3 regions of the Nonomuraea fastidiosa genome follow, and region 1 is predicted to be linked to each of the others. Evidence: riboswitches for the same ligand, from Rfam matches in the RefSeq annotation. Region 1 holds a riboswitch; each other region holds the start of a gene.
The links. Region 1 has a riboswitch for cyclic di-AMP ahead of ACFMQL_RS06500 (hypothetical protein). Riboswitches for the same ligand answer to the same signal wherever they lie in the genome.

Region 1 (7,148 bases):
TCGAGGAGGTCGACTGGCACCGCGTCGAGCAGCGCATCCGGCGGCTCAACCTGCTGGGCTTCGACGTCGCCGAGATGATGGTGCGGCGCAAGGTCGGCACCGGACGGCTCATCGTCCGTCCCAAGGTCGTGGACGCCGGACACCACCAGCGGCGGCTGCTCAGGCTGACCGGGCTCGACGTCGAGGAGAACCAGGCCAGGCGGCTGCTCAACGACCTCGACGGCTTCCGCGTCGCCAAGGGGCTGCGCCACGAGGACGAGGCCATCGTGGCGCACCGGTGGCTGGCCGAGGTGTTCCAGCCGACGGTCGAAGCCATCCCGGTGGAGCTGCGCGGCAAGCTGGAGCCCGCGCAGATCTTCCACGAGATCCTCGACCACCGGTGGTACCTGTCGGAGCAGGAGGGCGCCGACGTCGGGCTCGCCAAGGCGGTGGAGTCGTACGTGGAGAACGTCCTCGTGCACAAGCCCGACGAGCAGGCGCTGCTGCCGGACGACGCCGGAGCGCCCGGTGCGACCGGAGCGCTCGACCCCCTCGACGCCACCGATGCGCCCGACACGCCCGACGCCACCGATGCGCCGGACGCGGCCGACACGCCTCACACCGCCGATGCGCCCGACACGGCAGAAGCACCCGACGCATCGGCCGGCAAGTAACCACGAGCCCCGCCGCCGACCGGCCGACCGGCGCGCATGCGAGGTCCGCACTGACCGGCGGCGCGGGCGCAGGGCGCGGCGCGGTCCGGCCGGCGGCACGGGCGCAGGGCGCGCCGCGGTCCGATCGGCGGCACGGGCGCAGGGCGCGCCGCGGTCCGATCGGCGGCACGGGCGCAGGGCGCGCCGGCGGTCCGGCCGGCGGCGCGGGCGTGGGCGCGTGGGGCGGGGTCAGTAGGCGACGCCGATGCGCTTGCGCACGTTCTCGTTCTTCTCCAGCTCGTCGGCCACCGCGACCGCGTAGTCCTCGGCGCTGATGAAGCTGCGGCCCTGCTCGTCGCTGAGCAGCGTGTCGCCGCCGACCCTGAACACCCCGGTGCGCTCCCCCGGCGCGATCTCCGCGGCCGGGGAGACGAACGTCCAGTCAAGGTCGTCGATCCCACGGTAGAGGCGCAGCAGGGCGCGCCCGGCCAGCGCCTCCTTCTTGTAGATCTCGGGGAACTCGGGCGTGTCCACCAGGTCCTGGCCCGGAGCGACCTGGAGGCTGCCCGCGCCGCCCACGACGATCAGCCTGCGCACCCCCGCGGTGCGCAGGCCCTCGATGAGCGCCTTGTTGGCCTCCAGGAACGGCCCCTCGGGCTCGGTGCCGTCGCGCGGCGGCGCGATGGCGGTGACCACGGCGTCGTGGCCGGGAGCCAGGCTCGCGGCGTCGTGGATGTCGCCCTTGATGTCACCCTCGGCGGTGCCGCCGCGGCGGCTGACACCGGTCACCTCGTGGCCACGGTTGCGGAGCTCGGCGGCGATGCGCTGACCGATCATGCCGGTCGAGCCAAAGACCAGGATCTTCATGCCGCCAAGAGTATGCATCAGATACTGGTTACTTCATCGTGCTATAAGTACCTCGTGGATACTAAAGGCGACGTCTTCGACCCGAACTGCCCGACCAGGGTGGTTCTCGACCGGATCGGCGACAAGTGGTCGGCCTTGGTGCTGCTCTGTCTCGTCTCGGGGCCGATGCGGTTCACGCAGCTCAGGGAGCGGATCGGCGGTGTCACGCCCAAGGTGCTGACGCAGACGTTGCGTGCGATGGAGCAGGACGGGCTGCTGACCCGCCGGGTGTTCGCGGAGGTGCCGCCGCGCGTGGAGTACACGCTGACCGACCTCGGGCGCTCGCTGCACGGGCCGATCTCGGTGGTGGCGGATTGGGCGGAGCGCAACGTCAACGAGATCATGCGCTGCCGCGAGAAGTACGCGTCGAGCACCGGCAAGTGAAGCCTCAGGGCGACGCGGGCAGGCGTGGAGCGGCGAGTGACGCGGGTGAGCTTGAAACGGCGGCACGGCCGGGCGGGGAGCGGCGGGCGGCGCGGGCAGGCGGGGAGCGGCCGGCGGCCCGGGGCGCAGGGTTGCGGGCCGCCGGCCGGTGGTCAGGCCGAGGTCAGCTTGGTGATCTCGGCGACGATGCCGGGCCAGAGGGCCTTCGGCAGGTCGTGCCCCATCCCCGGGTACGTCACCAGCCGCGCCCCCGGCACCGCCTCCGCCGTGGCGCGGCCGCCGGCCACCGGGATCAGCGGGTCGGCCTCGCCGTGGATCACCAGCGTGGGGACGCGGACGTTCGCCAGCGCCTCCGTACGGTCGCCCGACGCCCTGATCGCCGCGAACTGCCGGGCCGTGCCCGCGGGGTCGAAGCAGCGGTCGTAGGCCAGCCCGGCCCGCTCCCTGACGGCCTCTTCGTCCATCTCGTAGCCCGGCGAGCCGATCGTCGACCAGGTCGCCACCGACTGGTCGATCACCCCGGCGCGGTCCTTCGGCGGCGGGGTGATCAGCGCCGTGATCGCCTCGGGGGTGGGCGGGGCGACGTCGGGTCCCGGCGTGGACATGATCGAGGTGAGCGTCCGCACCCGCTCGGGGTGCCTGATCGCCAGCGTCTGGGCGATCATGCCGCCCATCGAGGCGCCCACGACGTGCGCGGACGGCCAGCCGATGGCGTCCATGAGCGCGGCGGTGTCGTCGGCCATGTCCTCCAGCCGGTACGGCGCGGGCTCCCCCGGCCGGGGCACGCCCGCGTCGTGGAAGTGCGTGGACAGGCCCACGTCGCGGTTGTCGAACCGTACGACGTGGTGTCCCTGCTCCGCGAGGAGCCGGCAGAGCCCTTCGTCCCACTGGATGAGCTGGGCGCCGAGCCCCATGATCAGGAGGAGCGGCCGCCCTGTGGGTGAGCCGAAGCTGTCGTAGGCGATCTCAATGCCGTTTGCGGCTACACGGGTCGTCACGCCGATCAGAATGTCATTCTGGTTGCGGTCCGTAAAGCGGGCATTCGTCCGCCAATAGCGCGCGAAACGCGCGCAGCACGCCGGCGAGCCGCCATGACAGGCCCGCGCCAGATCCGTTGCCGCGAATCGCCGCGCCGGCGCGCGGAGGGGGAAGGCACGCCGGCGCGGCGATCGCGCACATCCGCGACGCCGCACGGGGACGGGGACGTGCGCGTCAGCGGACGGCGTGGACGCCGGGTCAGCGCGCGGCGGGTACCGAGCGGCCGCCGGCCTGCTGGTCCTGCTCGTCCTGTTCGGGCGGGGGCGCGGGGTTCCTGTCGCGCCTGGACCAGGCGCCGGTCGAGAACGGCACCGGGTGGTTCTTCTTGCCCACGCCGGGGCCCCACTTGGTGATGACGTACTCGACCTTGATGTGGCCCTGGCCGCCGATGCCGTCGACGTGCAGCGTGTTCGGGTTGAACGTGCCGCCGGTCAGCTCGGCGAACGTCTTGGCGTCGAGGTCGAGCATGATGCCGCGATTGGAGGGCTCGCCGGGACCACGGTCGCCGACGAAGAAGGGCGCCTTCTTGCCCTTGTAGACCACGTATCCCTCGGTCATCAGCGGCCAGCTCGGGCTGGCCGCAAGACCCTTCTGCATGGGCTTGCCGCTGGCCGGCAGCCCCGTGTCACCGGCCCGGCCGGAGCCGTCGTCCCAGAAGTAGGACGCCGTGGTCGAGCCCTTGAGCAGGATCTTTTCGTCTTTGGTGTCGGCATGGGCCGCCGTGCCGGCGATGGTCATGCCGACCGCGCAGCAGGCGGTCAGCGAGGCGAGGGAACGCAGGCCAAAACGGGCAGACATGAAGCAGCTAACCCTTCACGAGGGGACAGGGGGAGTTACGCCGGGCTCTCGGGGGAAATGGGCGCAGCGGGGCAGAGCACCCGCGCGCTACGCGCGGCGCAAATGATGAGCCTGGGGAAGGGGGCCGCTCAGCAGGCGGCCGTCAACACGAAGCGGTCCGCGAGTACGACACGCTGGTGACACATGTGATACGCAATCCTCTCCATCACGCCTACCGGGTTAGCTGACGGGTTCGGGCGGTGGAGTTGCCCTACCGGCCACGGGGGCCGGATTCACCCCAAGGGGAGGGTGGTTCCCCGGTTCCCGAAAGGTTCGGGATTCGGCGCCAGCCGGTCGTCCGTCTTGGGTAAGGACTAGGTCACCGGCTGGTAATGGCGAACACTCTAACGACGGGATCGGACACCCGCAAACGTTTCACCACGAATCGGACAAAAGATCTACCTTCGGCGGGAATGAAATGCGAAAGGGGCACGGCATGCCGTGCCCCTTGGGATTTCGCTTTCTCAGCCGCCGCTCTTACGCCTGAACGATCTCTTGCTGGCGGCCGGACCGTGCGTCCCGTGAATCTTCGATGGATCGAAGCCCCTGCCACCCGCGCCTGAGCCCGCCTGCTGATTGCGCTTGCGTTCGAGCGCCTCGCGGAACTTGCGCTTCATCTCGTCCTCGGGAGTCTCGCTGACTTCCGGCTCCGGTGTATCCGCCATGAGGACCTCCATGGTGTTGGGGATACTGACAGCTTCGCATGGTGCCGTTCATGACGCGAAACCGGCCTCCACCGCGCTCTCCTGCGGCCGGGCAGGCGCTCCCGGGCGGGTGAGCCGCCGGTCCGGCAGGGCGGCCAGCGCGACCAGTGCGATCACCGCGCCCGTCACGCCGAGTGACGGCACGACCAGTGCGGCGGCGGAGGCGTGCGCGGCGGCCTCGCCCGCCACGGGTACGCTCGCGGCGAACTCCGCCGAATACAGCGTGCCGCCGATGGCCAGCGCCACCGAGCCGCCGATCTGCCGGAAGAAGGTCAGGTTCGCCGAGGCGGTACCGAGGTGCCGCGGCTCCACCGACTGCTGCGCGGCCACCGTCAGCCCGGACAGCATCGGCCCCATGCCGAGCCCCAGAGGCAGCATCCACAGGGCGACCGCCACGCCCGCGCTGTCCACGGAGAGGTTGAGGCACAGCAGCGCGCCCGCGGCCAGCAGGAACGGCGAGACCAGCAGCCACGGCTTGTACCGGCCGCTCTTCGACATCAGCGCGCCCATGAGCACGCTGCCCGCGGCCATGCCCAGCGTCAGCGGGTAGATGCGCAGGCCCGAGGCGGTGGCGCTGGCGCCTAGCGCCTCCTGGAAGTAACGGGGCAGGAAGACGACGCCCGCGTACATGGAGAAGGCCGTGACGAACGAGGTGAGGTTGACCAGCGTGTACGAGCGGTTGGCGAACAGCTCCAGCGGCATGATGGGGCTCGCCGCCCGCCGCTCGACCGCCACGAAGACGGCCAGCAGCGCGAGCGCCAGCAGGATCGGCCCGGCCACGGCGGCGTCGGTCCAGGTGTGGCCGTCCAGCCCCTTCTCGGTCAGGCCCAGCAGCAGCGAGGTGACCGCCAGGGTGAAGACCGCGATGCCGGCGTAGTCGGGCCGGCCGCCGCCGGTGCCCGGCCGGTACGGCAGCCGCAGCACGATGATCGCCACCAGCACGACGCCGATCGGCACGTTCACGTAGAAGGCCCAGCGCCAGCTCGCCTGGTCGGTGAAGATCCCGCCGAGGAACGGCCCCGCAAGGTACGTCAGCCCCATCACGGCGCCGATGGCCCCCTGGACGCGGGCGCCGCCGGACGCGGGCGGGAACATCTCCATCACCAGCGCCAGGGACAGCGGCATCAGCGCTCCCGCGCCGAGCCCCTGGAGCGCGCGGAAGACGATGAGCTGCGTCATGTCCTGCGCGGCCCCGCACAGCGCCGACCCGATCAGGAACACCACCATGCCGATCAGCAGCAGCGGCTTCCTGCCGTGCTGGTCCGACAGCCTGCCGTACAGCGGCACGGTGACCGTGGAGGTCAGCAGGTAGGCGGTCACCGCCCACGTGTAGAGCGTGCCGCCGCCCAGCTCGGCCACGATGCGCGGCAGCGCCGTACCCACGATCGTCTGGTCCAGCATCGCCAGGAACATGCCGCCGAGGACGGCGAACAGGAGGATGCCGTCACCCTTTTTGTCATTGCTCACATGTGAAGAGTGATATGTAAGTCTTTACATGTCAAGCCTTCGATATGCTGGCGGCCATGTCCCTACGGATCGCGCTGCTCGGACTGCTCTCGACCGTCGGCCCCGCCAGCGGCTACGGCCTGGCCAAGACGTTCGACGGCTCGCTCAACCACGTCTGGCAGGCGGGGCACACGCAGATCTATCCCGAGCTGGTGAAGATGGCCGCCGACGGGCTCGTGACCGTCGAGGCGGAGGGCGCGAGAGGGCGCAAGATCTACGCGATCACGCCCGAAGGTGAGCGCGAGCTGCGCACGTGGATGGAGGAGCACCACCCCGTGCTGCCCGCACGCAGCGAGATCGCGCTCCAGGCGTTCCTCCTCCACCTGATGGAGCGCGATCAGGCGATCGCCGTCGTCGAGCGCATCAGGGCCCGCTACCAGGCGCAGCTGGAGAAGCTGGAGGCCCTGCGGCCCGGCCGGTTCGGCCGCCACGCCCACGCTTTGGGCCTCGCCCTGGCCCGCGCCGGCCTCCAATGGGCCGACGACACCCTCACCGACCTCGGGAAAACCTGACCCGGCCCGCTCACTTGATCCAGCCGCGCTTGGCGGCCATGACGCCGGCGGCGAAGCGGGTCTCCGCCGAGAGCATCTCCATGATCGTGGAGATGTGGCGGCGTACGGTGCGCAGGCTCATGCCGGTGCGGTTGGCGATCGACTCGTCCTTGAGCCCGAGCGCCATCATCCCGACCAGGCGGAGCTGCAGCTCGGTGGGCCCGCCGCGGGCCGAGGGCACGGGGACGGCCCCGGCCCCGCCTGGCGCGGCGACGGGCGTGGCCCTGTCCCACAGCAGCTCGAAGTACTGCCGCAGCGCTTTGACGATGACGGGGGCCTTGACCAGGGCGATCCCGTCGGCGCCCGTGGGCGTCAGCGGGAGCATCGCGACCTCTTCATCGACGAGCTTCATCTTCATCGGCAGCCTGCGGATGATCCGCACCTCCTCGCCCTCGGCGATGGAGCTCTGGATCACGTGGTGGCCGACCTCGTTCTCGAAGTACTCCGTGGAGTAGATCGACCGGCAGCGGACGTCGCGGGAGATCACGCCGCGCGGCGGCGGGGCCGAGCTCTCCTTGCGCAGCGGCCTCTCGAAGCGCCAGGTGTGCAGGCCGAGGAAGTCGGACTGCGCCGAGTTGATGATCGACAGC
Region 2 (7,148 bases), 340 kb from region 1:
GGCGCACACTGAGGCGATGATCCCCAACAACTGGTACAACATCGTTCCGGACCTGCCGGAGCCGCCTCCGCCGCCGCTGCATCCCGGCACGCGGCAGCCCGTGGGCCCCGACGATCTCGCGCCGCTGTTCCCTGCGGAGCTGATCGCGCAGGAGGTGAGTGGCGAGCGGTTCGTGCCGATCCCGCAGGAGGTCCTCGACGTCTACCGGCTGTGGCGGCCGACGCCGCTGATGCGGGCCCGGCGGCTGGAGAAGGCGCTGGGCACGCCGGCCAGGATCTACTACAAGTACGAGGGCGTCTCGCCCGCGGGCTCGCACAAGCCGAACACGGCGGTGCCGCAGGCGTACTACAACGCGCGCGAGGGCGTGCGGCTGCTCACCACGGAGACGGGCGCGGGACAGTGGGGCTCGGCGCTGGCGTTCGCCTGCTCGCAGTTCGACGTGGAGTGCCGGATCTGGATGGTGCGCGCCTCCTACGACCAGAAGCCGTACCGGCGCTCTCTCATGCAGGTGTACGGCGCGACCGTGCACGCAAGCCCCTCCCCCGTCACCAAGGCGGGCGGCAAGGTGCTGGCCGACGACCCCGGCTCGCCGGGCAGCCTGGGCATCGCGATCAGCGAGGCGGTGGAGGTGGCCGCCGCGAACCACGATGCCAGGTATGCGCTCGGCTCCGTGCTCAACCACGTGCTGATGCACCAGACGGTCATCGGCGAGGAGGCGCTCGCGCAGCTTCCCGAGATGCCCGACCTGGTGATCGGGTGCACCGGCGGCGGCTCGAACTTCGCCGGCCTGGCCTTCCCGTTCCTGCGGGAGAAGCTGGCGGGGCGGCTGGAGACGGAGTTCAGGGCGGTCGAGCCGGCGGCCTGCCCGTCGTTCACGCGCGGCGTGTACGCCTACGACTACGGCGACGCGGCCGGGTTCACGCCGCTGCTGAAGATGCACACGCTGGGCCACTCGTTCGTGCCCGACCCGATCCACGCGGGCGGCCTGCGCTATCACGGCATGTCGCCGCTGCTGTCGCACATGTACGAGCTGGGCCTGTTCACGGCGGTGACCCGGTCGCAGCGGGAGTGTTTCGCGGCGGGCGTACGGTTCGCGAGGACCGAGGGCATCCTGCCCGCGCCCGAGCCCACGCACGCGCTGGCGGAGACCATCGCGGAGGCGCTGCGGTGCAAGGAGAGCGGCGAGGAGAAGGTGATCCTGACCGCGCTGTGCGGTCACGGGCACTTCGATCTGGCCGCCTTTGACCGGTATCTGGCGGACGAGCTGGAGGACTACATGCTGCCGCAGGAGCGCATCGACCAGGCGCTCACGGAACTGCCTGGTTAGGCGGGCGGGTGACCGCGATCGGCGGCGGCCACCCTGCCGTCCGTCATCGCGCGGTGGGGCGCTTTCCGTGGTTCGCCTTCTTCTTCTTGCGTGCCCTGGCCTTGCGTGCGCGCCTTGCCATAGGTCGCCTCCCGGTGATCGGCACTGCTTCTGACTCAACGTCTCCCCACACGGTGACCAGCGCAAGCGCTCCGCACGAACTAACATTCCCCAACATGTCCATGTCATAATTTGGTGGAATGTGTTGGAAGGAGCAGGTGTGCTCGCACAGCAGCGTCAGCAGGCGATACTCGAACGCGTCCGCAGGCTCGGCGGCGTGCGAGTGGCCGACCTCGTACGCGAACTCGGCGTCTCCGACATGACCATCCGGCGCGACCTCGAGGTGCTGGCCGAGCGCGGCTTGCTGGAGAAGGTGCACGGCGGAGCCACCGCACTGGGCCCCGGCTCGACCGAGGAGCCCGGCTTCACCGCCAAGTCGGCCAGGCAGCAGCAGGAGAAGGAGGCCATCGCCAAGCGTGCGGCCATGCTCGTACGCCCCGGCACGGCCGTGGCGCTGTCGGCGGGCACCACCACGTGGGCGCTGGCGCACCACCTGATCGGCGTGCCCGAGCTGACCGTGATCACCAACTCGATCCCGGTCGCCGAGGTCTTCCACCGCAACCCGCGCGCCGACCGCACGGTCGTGCTGACGGGTGGCGTGCGCACGCCGTCCGACGCGCTGGTGGGGCCGGTCGCGGTGGCCGCGATCCGCCGCCTGCACGTCGACACGCTCTTCCTCGGCGTGCACGGCATGAGCGTGCGGGCCGGGTTCACCACGCCCAACCTGCTGGAGTCGGAGACCGACAGGGAGCTGGTGGCGGCGGCGAGCCGGCTGGTCGTCCCGGCCGACCACACGAAGTGGAACACGGTGGGCATCAGCACGATCGCCGAGCTGGACGAGGCCGACGTGGTCGTCAGCGACGCGGGCCTGCCGGAGGAAGCACGTACGGAGCTGGCTGAACGGGCCGGCGAACTGATCATCGCGGAGGGCTCGTCGTGAAGCGCACCATCACCCATCTCGCCGACGGCCGGGAGCTGATCTACTACGACCGGCGCGACGACGCCGACAGGAGCGCGATCGACCGCCGCCGGCTCGACCCCCGGCCGCCGGCCTTGGAGCTGCGCTACGACCCGCTCACCGAGGAGTGGATCGCGATCGCGGGGCACCGGCAGACGCGGACGTTCCTGCCGACCGGCGGCACGGCCGAGTGCCCGCTGTGCCCGTCGTCGGACGAGCGCGCGACGGAGATCCCTTCGTACGACTACGACGTGGTCGTGTTCGAGAACCGCTTCCCCTCCTTCTCCGGAAATTTCGGGACTTATGAGGCCGTGGGCGGGCTGAGCGAGGTCCGTCCGGGTGTGGGGCGGTGCGAGGTCGTGTGCTTCACCTCCGACCACGACTCCTCCTTCTCCGCGCTCTCCGACGAGCAGGTGGTGCTGGTCATGGAGGCGTGGGCCGACCGTACGGCGGAGCTGTCCGGCATCGAGGGCGTCGAGCAGGTCTTCTGCTTCGAGAACCGGGGCGCGGAGATCGGCATCACCATCGCGCACCCGCACGGCCAGATCTACGCGTACCCGTACGTCACGCCCAGGACGAAGCTGCAGCTCGGAGCCGCCGAGCGCTACAAGGGGCCGGGGAACCTGTTCGCCGACGTGCTGGCCGCCGAGCGGGCCGAGGGCACGCGGGTGGTCGCCTCGAACGAGCTGTGGACGGCCTTCGTGCCGGCCGCCGCGCGCTGGCCGTTCGAGGTGCACATCTATCCGCACCGGCAGGTGCCGGACCTGGCGGCGCTGACGGACGCCGAGCGCGCCGCGTTCGCGCCGCTCTACACCTCGGTGCTGCGGGCGTTCGACGGGCTGTTCGGGGTCGTCATGCCGTACATCTCGGCCTGGCATCAGGCGCCGGTGCGTACGGGGCGCGATCTGGCGTACCTGCACCTGGAGCTGTTCTCCATCCGGCGGGCGCCCAACAAGCTCAAGTACCTGGCAGGCTCGGAGTCGGCGATGGGGGCGTTCGTGAACGACGTGCGGCCCGAGGAAGCGGCGCGCATGATCCGATCACAGATCGATCACTAATAGATTTCTACTTAAGGTCGCATGACTCATGATCTACCACTAATATCCCCATATGCATCGGCCGTAACGCGGCTGATGCCCGCCTAATCCTGGGCGCGTCGCCCGGGAGCCGGGGACCCAACCGCACCTTGGGGTGAATCCGCTACGGCGGTAGGGAGCGACTCCCATGCCCGAACCCGTCAGCTAACCCGGCCGGCAGAGGGAGAGGAACTCATACGTGGCGGCTTCGTCCCCCGCGAAACTTGCCATCGGTCTCATCGCCGCCGCCGCCATCGCCGTCCTCCCGGCGCACGCGGCGACGGCCGCCCCGAAACCGAAAGAGTCCGAGCTCCGCGCTCAGCTCAAGCAGCTGAACAGCAAGGTCGACAAGCTCATCGAGAAGTACAACCTCAAGCGCGTCGAGCTGGCCAAGGCACAGGAGGCCGCCAGAGCCGCGCAGGCCAGGCTGGCCGCCGCCGAGCAGACCCTGGCCGCCGCCGAGCAGCGGGTCGCCGAGATCGCCCGCCTGCGCTACCAGAACATCGACCCGTCGCTGCCCGGCTTCATGATGCCGGGCGACGCCGGCACCGCGGCCCTGCTCGAACAACTCACCGCCGAGCAGCAGGCCATGGTGGCGAGCGTCGCCAAGGCCCGCGACGAGCGCAAGAAGGCCAGCGATGAGGCCGCCGCGCTGACCGCCAAGATCAAGAAGGACGCGGCCGAGGTGGCGAAGCAGCGCCGCGAGGCCGAAGGCGTCATCAGCGACATCGAGAAGAAGCTGCGCGACCTGGTGCCGGTCGCCACGGGCCGCAGGTCCAACGGCACCTGGGCGCCCGAGCTGCCCGGCGGCCCCGACAACATCACCCCGCGTACGCGGCTGATGAAGGCCCAGATCGAAAAGAACTTCTCGCTGCCGTACACGGTGGGCTGCTTCCGCGCGGGCTCCAGCGGTGAGCACCCGCTCGGCCGCGCCTGCGACTTCATGATGAGCACCGGCGGCACCATGCCGACGCCCGCCAACAACGCGCTCGGCGACCGCATCGCCGAGTGGGCGCTGCAGAACAAGGACAAGCTCGGCGTGAAGTATGTGATCTGGAAGCAGCGCATCAACTCCGGCACCGGCTGGCGCGCCATGGCCGACCGCGGCAGCATCACCGAGAACCACTACGACCACGTGCACATCTCGATGAACTGAAACCAGGGGATGACCAGGGGATGACCAGGGGATATCGCATCTGGTGATGTACATCCACGAATCGAGACGGCGTTTGCGCCGGCGGCCCCTATGCGGTTGAGCGTTCGGAGTGCCGGGTCCGCGATGGGGCCCTGGGTCGCCTGAACTGACAGCCTCACCCCCATCCAGGAGGCAATGCAGACGCAAGGTGTTCGAGTTGCTCGATGGCCGTGGACATGTCATCTGCGAGGGGATGGACAAGCACGTGGTCGGCGCCGGCGTCGAGTTGCGCTTGAACACGCGCGGCGATGGCGTCCGGGGTGCCCCACGCGACCAGCGCGTCGACCAGCCGATCGCTTCCTCCGTTGGCCATGTCCTGGTGGCCATAGCCGAGACGTAGCCAATTGCGCGCGTACGGCGAATCGGAGCTGATCTTGCCTCGGTACCGCCGCGCGATGGCACGGGCTTGCTCAGGATCGGGTTCGATGACGAACGCCTGTTCGGGGATGAGCAACTTGTCGCTCCCCAGGGCCTCGCGGACGAGCGCGGTGTGTTCGACCGGGGCCGCATACGAATGGACGCCGTCGGTGCGGTCGCGGGCCAGTTGCACCATGCGGGGCTGCAAGGCGGCCAACACCCGGACGAACGGCGCAGCCGGCGGGTTGCGCGTCATCGCTTGGTCCATCTCGTCGAGATAGTCCCGCATGACCTTGAGGGGACGGCCGTAGTCCAGCCCGCCGGCTTCGACCAGAAGCCGTTGGCTGACGCCTATTCCGAGGACGAACCGTCCGGGGTAGGCCTCGGCCAACGTCGCGGCGCCGCCCTGCATTGTGGCGGGATGACGCGCCCAGATGTTGGCGATTCCGGTACCGATCAGCAAGTGCCTGCTCGCGGCGAGTTGAATGCCTGCGTTGGCCAAGGCGTCCTTGCCGCCGATTCCTTCAGGCCCCCATAGCGAGCCATACCCGAGTTGCTCAATGCGCCGCACCGCGTGGCGCCAGCTTTCGACCGGGGTGTCATGGAAGCGGCGTCCGCCAAGCCACACTCCCACGCGTCCCAGCTTCGCCTTCACTTCTGTGATCACTGCCGTAGCCTCCTTGCCACACGACGGCCGCCATCCGGGGATTATCTCCGGTAAGACTGACCGTATCCGGAGACAGTCCCCGCTACAATGGTTCGAGCGGAAGGGAGCAATGGGCGACAAGAGGGCATCGCGTGCAATGCGGGCAATGCGGGCAGACGCGCAGCGCAATCGGGAAAGGCTGCTCGCTGCGGCGAGGGCAGCGTTTGCGCGCGCGGGCGTGGAGACCTCGCTCGATGACATCGCCCGCGACGCCAACGTGGGTTCAGGTACGCTCTACCGCCACTTCCCCACCCGCGAGGCTCTGGTGGCGGCCGTACTCGACGACCGTTACGAAGCCCTCGCCGCCGAGGCCGCCAGGCTTCAGGCTGAGCACTCACCAGGGGAGGCGCTCGTGGCCTGGTTGAAGCTCTTCGTCAACCACCTCATGACGTATCGAGGGCTGGCAGCGAGCGTCGCCACCGTGCTCCACGACGAAACGTCGCCGCTGTACTCGGCCTGCCATGCCATGCGCGCCGCTGCGTACGAACTCGTCGCGACGGCCCAGCGCGGCGGCGCCGTCCGGGATGACATCGACGCCTCGCAGGTCCTTCACCTGGCCGCCGGTGTCGCCTGGGCCGGCGAGCAGTCGGCCGCCGACCGGGCCGGTGTGGAGCACATGCTGGCGGTCCTCATGGACGGGCTGCTGTGCAACGGCCGCGTTCCGCGGCCGTTCGGCTGATCCCACCGGAAAGCCTGGAAAGCCCGCGCGCCATCGGCGGCCGGTGCTCCCTCCCTCGCCGCCTCAGCGCAGCGGCGGCAGCCGGGTCAGTTGGTCAGCGTGAGCGGGTTGACGAGGTCGGCGTACACGAGGAGACCGGCCATGATGATCATGACGATGGCCACCGCGTACGTCACCGGCAACACCTTGGCGATGTCGACGTACGCGGGCTCCGGCCGGCGCATGATCTTGGCGTACGCCCGCTTGATGCCCTCCCACAGGCCGCCCGCGATGTGGCCGCCGTCGAGCGGCAGCAGCGGCAGCAGGTTGAACATGCCGATCGCCAGGTTGAAGCCGGCCAGCAGGTTGACGAAGATGGCGATCTTCTTCTCGGTGGACAGGTCGGAGGCGAGGATCTCGCCGCCCATGCGGCCCGCGCCCACGACGCCGACCGGGCCCTCGGGGTCGCGCTCCTCGCCGGAGAAGGCGGCGTGCCAGACGCCGACCATCTTGTTGGGCAGGTTGAGCAGGGAGCCCGCGACCCGGACCGACAGGTCGCCCATGTAGCCGATGACCTGGCCGATGCTCTGCTTCTGCATCACCTCGGTGGGCAGCACGCCGAGGAAGCCGACGTTCCTGTCGATCTTCGACGGGTCTTCGAGGTTGGGCCGGTCCTGGGCGATGAGCGTGACGTCGAGCGTCATCGGCTTGCCGTCGCGGATGATGCCGATCTTCGCCGGGCCGGGGCCGTGGGAGCGGATGAGCTTGGTGG
Region 3 (7,148 bases), 1.3 Mb from region 1:
AGCAGCGCCGAGGCCAGCCCGCTCGCGACGCCCGTGATCGAGCTGTACGAGGGATACAGCGGCGTCAGCAGCAGCGACACCACGACGATCACGACACCGAAGACCACACCGTCGATGAGCCTGGCGAGCAGTCGCTGCCACCACTCCGCCAGCGGCGCCGGCGCGCCCGGAGGCTGCACCCCGATCGGCTGGCCGTAGGGCTGACCGTAACCGGGCTGCCCGTAGCCCTGCTGACCGTACGGCTGCGGCTGGCCGTAGCCCTGCTGCCCGTACTGCTGCTGAGCGTCGTAGCCCTGCTGACCGTACCCGGGCTGCGCGTAGCCCGGCTGGGACGGCTGCTGCTGCCCGTAGCCCTGCTGCCCGTACTGCTGCTGAGCGTCGTAGCCCTGCTGACCGTAGCCGGGCTGCGACTGGGGCTGCTGCCCGTACTGCTGCTGGGCGTCGTAGCCCTGACCGTAACCAGGCTGGGACTGCGGCTGCTGACCGTACCCGGGCTGAGACGGGGGCTGCTGTCCATAGCCGGGCTGGGACTGCGGCTGCTGGCCGTAGCCCTGCTGGCCGTACTGCTGCTGGGCGTCGTAGCCCTGCTGGCCGTAGCCCGGCTGCGACTGGGGCTGCTGCCCGTACGGCGCCTGCTGGTCGTAGCCCTGCTGGCCGGAGGGGGCCTGCTGGCCGTAGCCGGGCTGGGACTGCGGCTGCTGCCCGTAAGCCTGCTGCTGGGGGTCGTAGCCCTGCTGGGGGTAGCCCTGCTGGCCGTAGCCCGGCTGCGCCTGCTGGCCGTAGCCCGGCTGGCCGTAAGGGGGTTGCTGCTGGCCATAGGGGGGCTGCTGCTGGCCGTATCCCGGCTGGGACGGCTGCTGCTGGCCATAGCCGTACTGCTGTTGTCCGTACTGGGGCTGCTGCCCGTAGGCGTCGTCCGCCCGGTAGCCGACCACAGTCGCGTCCGGGTCGGGCGCGCCGGGGTGGCGGCCCGCGTTCTGCGGCCCGTAAGGGGTGCCGGGTGCAGAATTCTCGCCGGATTCGTCCTGTGGATACGGCGGCTGTCCGGTGCTCACCGTGTCACCTCGCTTCAAGTGCGCATGTGGCACGTGTCAGGACACATGCCTGTGCTGCCCAACGTATCGACATAGGTATCAACAATCACCTTTCCGTCTGGTCAGGGTCCGCGTCACCCGATGTCAGATGGAGCAGCATGCGGGTGTTGCCCAGGGTGTTCGGTTTGACGTGTTCGAGATCGAGAAACTCCGCCACACCCTCGTCGTACGAGGCCAGCAGTTCGGCGTACACCTCGGGTGAGACCGGCGTGCCCTGAATCTGGCGAAAGCCGAGCCGGGCGAAGAAGTCGACCTCAAAAGTCAGACAGAATACACGCCTCAGACCCAGATCCTTCGCCTGCTGTATGAGCGCCGAGACGATCCGACGGCCGACGCCCATGCCCCGGCACTCCGGATCCACGGCCACCGTCCGGACCTCGGCGAGGTCCTCCCAGAGCACGTGGAGCGCGCCGCAGCCGACGACCTGCCCGCCCCGTTCGGCCACCCAGAACTCCTGTACGTCCTCGTACAGGGTGACGGTGGCCTTCTTCAGGAGCCGCGGGCCCGCTCCCGCGTAGGTGTCCACAAGCCTCCTGATGGCCCGCACATCGGGTGTGCGGGCACGCCGGACCACCACCGCGGTCTCGGCTGCTGTCAGTTCGGCCACCTGCTCCATGGCCCTCCAGGGTACAGATGTCATTACGGCTCGGCCGTAACTCCCACGTCTCGCCCCATGCTGTAACAACTCGTGCTCATCCGAGCACGCGCTCCGAGCAGGCGTGCAGCCCATCCGAAGTTGCGCCAAATCCGGCATAAAACCGGTTCTGTACGGCCAGGCACGAGATCACCTTGTGACCCTTCGGTTGTGAAACCTCAACAGAGTCGGCAGTTCTGGTTGAGCACGAACCCGGAGTGCATTAGTGTCCAGCGACGATGTTCCCCGCGTGTCGCGCGCGGGCGACACGCCTAATCCTCCGCAGGGAGGAGCCGGGGAACCGCCGGTGGCGCCCCCAACGCCACCCGGGGTGAATCCGCACCACCGGTAGGGCTGCTCCGGCCCGAACCCGTCAGCTAACCCGGCAGGCGCCGATGGAAGGAGCTGGTTGGTGAAGCGTACGCGCGAGCGTGAGAGGACGACGGCGGGCAAGCACGCCCGCCCTCCGAAACGCGCCGCACGGCGGTCCCGCCTGCTCGGTGTAATAAGTGTCACACTCGCGGCGTTCATGGCCGCGACCCCCGTCGGCTCGGCATCCGCCGACCCCAAGCCCTCGCTTCAAGACCTGGCCAAGCAGGTCGAGAAGATGCACACCGAGATCGAGCAGCTGACCGAGCAGTACAACGGCCAGCGGGAGAAGCTCAAGAGCGCCAAGAGGGCCGCTGAGGCCGCGAAGAAGACCCTGGCCGCCAGTGAGGCCGATCTCGCCGCCAAGCGCGCCAAAGCGGCCGCCTTGGCCGAGAACGCCTACATCACCGGCGGGCTCAGCCGCATCCTGGCCTTCGCCACCTCCGACGACCCCGACACGTTCCTCGACCGCGCCGCCACCACGTACGTGCTGGAGCAGCAGCAGGGCGAGGCCGTCAACCAGGTCACCAGGGCCCGGCAGGCCGCGGAGCGCGCCAGGGCGAGCGCCAAGACCCGCATCGACGAGGTCCAGAAGCTGATCTCCGACCTCGGCGCCAAGCGCGACAAGATCACCAAGCTGGTCGCCAAGGTCGAGAGCAACCTCTTCCGCCGGGCGCTCGGCGAGGCGGGCCGGCCCGGCACCCGTGCCCAGCGCGTCGACCTGCCCATCCCGGGCAGCGGCAAGGCCGCCCAGGCCGCGAGGTGGGCGCTGACGCAGCAGCTCAAGCCGTACGTCTGGGGCGCCGACGGCCCCAACTCCTATGACTGCAGCGGCCTGGTCATGGCGGCCTACCAGCAGGTCGGCATCTCGCTGCCGCACTACACCGGCAGCCAGTGGACGGCCGGACGGCACATCGACCGCTCTGAGCTGCGGGCCGGCGACCTCGTGTTCTTCTACAGCGACCTGCACCACGTGGGCATCTACCTCGGCGGCGGCATGATGATCCACGCCCCGCGCACCGGCGACGTCGTCCGTATCGCCTCCATCGCGAACAGGCCCTACGCCGGCGCGGTCCGCATCGCCGACTGATCCGCCGCCAATGAGCGCCCGTCGCCCGGCCCTGACCGCCGGGCTTGATCGGCGCGGCTAGATCAGCTGGCGGCGGGCCGCCCAGGCCACGGCCTCGATCGCCGTGGCGACGCCGATGCGGTCGCAGATGACCCGCAGCCGCCGTCGTACGGTGCGGCCGCTGATGTCCAGCCGCCTGCCGACCCTGTCGACCGTGACCCCTTTGGCCAGCTCCGCCAGCAACGCGAGATCGGCGTGGCTGAGTTGAACATCCTCAGTGAGCACTTCCATCGGGAGCCCTCCCCCCAACAGCGCAGAACGTGGGCCTCTCGACCGGACCCAGGTTGCTCCTCGCAGACCGTAAACGCATCTCGGAAAGGTCGTCAAGCAATGACGTCTTCCATACTTGACCAGCACTATTGACATGATCCGAAATATGTGACGCCCTGACGATAAAGCGCTACAGATCGGTGTCTCCTGAGCGGTCTCGCGAGCCTCACCCCCTTCGGGAAACAACGGCTCAGGCGGCCGTCGATCTTCGGGAATCGATCCGTTCGATGGTGAATATCAGCGTGATCCGCACGCGCGTTACCGCGAGCCGAGCGCACGCGGACCGCTCTTCCGCATGTGCGGGGGACGGCTCGCCGAGCGCCGCCGCTCAATGACGCCGCGCCCCTGACCTCAGGGTGACGCTGAGTGAAAGATCCCCAGGTCAGCGACTCGAATCGGTCCTCCGCCCGGCCCACCCGGCCGCAGCGGGCTGCGCGTGCCGGTGAGCCTGCCCTCCACCCCGCGCATGCAGGAGCGGCTCAGGCAGCACAGCGAGACGCCGATCGAGGCGCCGCCCGAGTAGCGCGACCGCAGGGCGGAGCCGGCCTGCCCGCCGCCCGTCATGGTGATCAGCCGGTCGTCCGGCGCGCTCATGCGGCGGGACCAGCTGAAGCGAGGTGGCGGACCGCGGACTTGACCCGGTGCTTACAGACGATCAGTTGTCGGAAACCGGACGGGCCAGAATGGCGTTCGACGGCTACTACCGGGGACCGGCCGTGCACGCCCCGGAGGCGCGCTCCTGAGCGCTCCAACGCGCATTCCAGAGCGGCCCGGGCAGATTTCGGTCGAGAAGGCGCCGAGTGGGGGACGGCGGCCGCACCGTGCAAGGCGCGGAGCGGCCCCCGCCGTGAAAAGCGCGCAACGGCCGCGCCGTAAAAGCGGCCGCGCCGTAAAAGCGGCCGCGCCGTAAAAGCGGCCGCGCCGTAAAAGCGGCCGCGCCGTAAAAGCGGCCGCGCCGTAAAAGCGGCCGCGCCGTACAGCGCGGAACGGCCGCACCATAAAAGCGCGGGGCGGCGGCGCCGACGTGTGGCCGCGCCGCCGCCCCGCAGAATGCTCAGTGAGTGGGCTTGACCAGCGGGAACAGGATGGTCTCGCGGATGTTCTTGCCGGTGAACGCCATGATCATCCGGTCGATGCCCGCGCCCATGCCACCGGTCGGCGGCATCGCGTACTCGAGCGCCTGCAGGAAGTCCTCGTCGAGCTGCATGGCCTCGGGGTCGCCGCCGGCGGCCAGCAGCGACTGCTCGACCAGGCGGCGCCGCTGCTCGATCGGGTCGATCAGCTCGGAGTAGGCGGTGCCCAGCTCGGTGCCGAACCCGATGAGGTCCCACTTCTCCGTCAGCAGCGGGTTGTCGCGGTGCTGGCGGGTCAGCGGCGAGGTCTCCAGCGGGTAGTCCATGACGAACGTCGGCTGCACCAGCGTGTGCTCGACCAGCGCCTCGAACAGCTCCTGCACGAGCTTGCCCGGACCCCACTTCGGATCCCAGTGGACCTCGCGGCGGTCGGCGATCTTGCGCAGCTCCTCAAGGGAGGTGGAGGTGGTGATCTCCTCGCCCACGGCCTCCGACACCGCACCGTACAGGGTGATGCGCGGCCACTCCTTGAGGCCGAGGTCGATCTCGACGCCGTCGTGCACGACCACCGTGGTGCCCAGCGCGGCCACGACGGCCTTCTGGTACATGCGCTGGGTCAGGTCGGCCATGTCGTTGTAGTCGAGGTAGGTGCCGTACGCCTCGAGCATCGTGAACTCGGGGTTGTGCGTCGAGTCGGCGCCCTCGTTGCGGAAGTTGCGGTTGATCTCGAAGACCTTCTCGATGCCGCCCACCACAAGACGCTTGAGATAGAGCTCGATCGCGATGCGAAGGTAGAGCTCCATGTTGTAGGCGTTGATGTGGGTCTTGAACGGCCGGGCCGCCGCGCCGCCGTGGATCGGCTGCAGCATCGGCGTCTCGACCTCGAGGTAGCCCTCCTCGTGCCAGAAGTCGCGCACCGCGCGCACAGTGGCGCTGCGGATGCGCGCCATCTTCCTGGCCTCGTCGTTGACGATGAGATCGACGTAACGCTGGCGGACCCGCGCCTCGGGGTCGGTGAGGCCGATGTGCTTCTCCGGCAGCGGGCGCAGGCACTTGGCGGTGATCTGCCAGGAGTCGGCGAGGATGGACAGCTCGCCTCTGCGCGAGGTGATGACCTCACCGATCACGCCGACGTGGTCGCCCAGGTCGACGTCGCGCTTCCACTTGGCCAGCGACTCCTCGCCCACCTTGTCGAGCGAGATCATGACCTGCAGATCGCCGCTGCCGTCGCGCAGGGTGGCGAAGCAGAGCTTGCCTCCCACGCGGCTGAGCATGACGCGCCCCGCGACCGCGACCTTGTCACCGGTCGAGGTGTCGGGCTCCAGGCCCTGGTATTTCTCCCTGACCTCGGCGTTGGTCGCCGTACGTGGGAAGTTCACCGGGTAAGGGTCGACGCCCTCGCTGCGAAGGCGGTCGAGCTTCTCCCTCCGGATGCGCATCTGCTCGGGAAGTTCGTCGCTCACACCATCAAAGGGTAGGGGATATGGCGAACTGAAAGGCTCGTCGGCCTGATGTAGATCCTCTGCAAGTGCTGGTCGGCGCACTGTAGATCCTCTGCAAGAGCCCTGCTTTACATCTTTCTTACGAGCTCAGGGGGGAGCCGGTAGGGAATCGGCCCAAGGGGAGCTCAAGGAGAGAAGATGTTCAAGAAGATCGCCACAGGGCTCCTGGCCGCGGCTGCGACGACCACGCTGGCCCTGTCACTTCCCACCGCCGCCCAGGCGTCCTCGTTCGGCCCTCGCGACAGCGTCGAGTCGTTCAGCACCTACTCGAGCAACAGGCTGGCCAAGGCCGAGGGCACCATCCGGGTCAACTGGGACGGCCGGCGCGACAACACGGCCGTCGTCCGGGGCCGCCTGTACGACCGCGACGCCCGCAGCTACCGCCGGGGCGGCAAGTGCGCGTGGGTGACCTTCCAGGCCCGCGAGTTCCGCGGCGGCTGGGACACGGTCTACACCGACAAGTACTGCGGCTACCCGAACTCCAAGCTCATCCGCTTCCGCGTCTTCGACGTCTCGGGCGTGCGGGTGAAGGTCTGCCAGGCGGGCCCCGAGCGCCGCGCGTGGCCGACGCGGTGCGGCAACTGGGACTACATCTTCAGCGCCAGGGGCTGACATCAACCGGCAAGCGAGCGGCCCTCCGCACTCGGCGGAGGGCCGCTTTTCCTTGCGTACGCGCTCAGCCGGCGTTCCTGTGGTAGATCAGCCGCAGCCCGATGAGGGTCAGCCACGGCTCGTGCACGTCGATCGAGCGCGACTCGCCCACCACGAGCGCCGCGTGGCCGCCGGTGGCCACCACGGTGACGTCGTCGGGGTCGTCGGCGAGCTCGGCGGCCATGCGCTCGACGATGCCGTCCACCTGGCCGGCGAAGCCGTAGATGATGCCGGCCTGCAGCGCCTCCACCGTGTTCTTGGCGATGACCGAGCGCGGCCTGACCAGCTCGACCTTGTGGAGCTGCGCCCCGGCCGCCGCCAGGGCGTCGACGGAGATCTCGATGCCGGGCGCGGTGACCGCGCCGACGTACTCGCCCTTGGCGGAGACCGCGTCGAACGAGGTGGCGGTGCCGAAGTCGACGATGA

Region 2: another riboswitch for cyclic di-AMP. It lies ahead of ACFMQL_RS04995 (hypothetical protein); the one in region 1 lies ahead of ACFMQL_RS06500 (hypothetical protein).
Region 3: another riboswitch for cyclic di-AMP. It lies ahead of ACFMQL_RS12365 (C40 family peptidase); the one in region 1 lies ahead of ACFMQL_RS06500 (hypothetical protein).

The regions. Positions count from the first base shown of each region.
Region 1 is NZ_CP170570.1:1,449,405-1,456,552, forward strand. Features, by position in the region: gene ACFMQL_RS06480 (DUF4032 domain-containing protein) at 1-653, shown strand, start outside; gene ACFMQL_RS06485 (NAD(P)H-binding protein) at 882-1,499, opposite strand; gene ACFMQL_RS06490 (winged helix-turn-helix transcriptional regulator) at 1,554-1,922, shown strand; gene ACFMQL_RS06495 (alpha/beta fold hydrolase) at 2,075-2,920, opposite strand; gene ACFMQL_RS06500 (hypothetical protein) at 3,159-3,758, opposite strand; cyclic di-AMP (ydaO/yuaA leader) riboswitch at 3,952-4,093, opposite strand; gene ACFMQL_RS06505 (DUF5302 domain-containing protein) at 4,262-4,474, opposite strand; gene ACFMQL_RS06510 (MDR family MFS transporter) at 4,511-5,968, opposite strand; gene ACFMQL_RS06515 (PadR family transcriptional regulator) at 6,025-6,519, shown strand; gene ACFMQL_RS06520 (hypothetical protein) at 6,530-7,148, opposite strand, start outside.
Region 2 is NZ_CP170570.1:1,108,796-1,115,943, forward strand. Features, by position in the region: gene ACFMQL_RS04970 (uridine kinase) at 1-12, shown strand, start outside; gene ACFMQL_RS04975 (TrpB-like pyridoxal phosphate-dependent enzyme) at 17-1,327, shown strand; gene ACFMQL_RS04980 (50S ribosomal protein bL37) at 1,371-1,448, opposite strand; gene ACFMQL_RS04985 (DeoR/GlpR family DNA-binding transcription regulator) at 1,587-2,366, shown strand; gene galT (galactose-1-phosphate uridylyltransferase) at 2,363-3,442, shown strand; cyclic di-AMP (ydaO/yuaA leader) riboswitch at 3,513-3,654, shown strand; gene ACFMQL_RS04995 (hypothetical protein) at 3,660-4,616, shown strand; gene ACFMQL_RS05000 (TIGR03620 family F420-dependent LLM class oxidoreductase) at 4,771-5,679, opposite strand; gene ACFMQL_RS05005 (TetR/AcrR family transcriptional regulator) at 5,825-6,397, shown strand; gene ACFMQL_RS05010 (site-2 protease family protein) at 6,484-7,148, opposite strand, start outside.
Region 3 is NZ_CP170570.1:2,736,127-2,743,274, forward strand. Features, by position in the region: gene ACFMQL_RS12355 (RDD family protein) at 1-1,055, opposite strand, end outside; gene ACFMQL_RS12360 (amino-acid N-acetyltransferase) at 1,141-1,710, opposite strand; cyclic di-AMP (ydaO/yuaA leader) riboswitch at 1,988-2,135, shown strand; gene ACFMQL_RS12365 (C40 family peptidase) at 2,258-3,187, shown strand; gene ACFMQL_RS12370 (LuxR C-terminal-related transcriptional regulator) at 3,245-3,457, opposite strand; gene ACFMQL_RS12375 (hypothetical protein) at 3,848-4,090, opposite strand; gene lysX (bifunctional lysylphosphatidylglycerol synthetase/lysine--tRNA ligase LysX) at 4,551-6,032, opposite strand; gene ACFMQL_RS12385 (hypothetical protein) at 6,210-6,683, shown strand; gene ACFMQL_RS12390 (type III pantothenate kinase) at 6,748-7,148, opposite strand, start outside.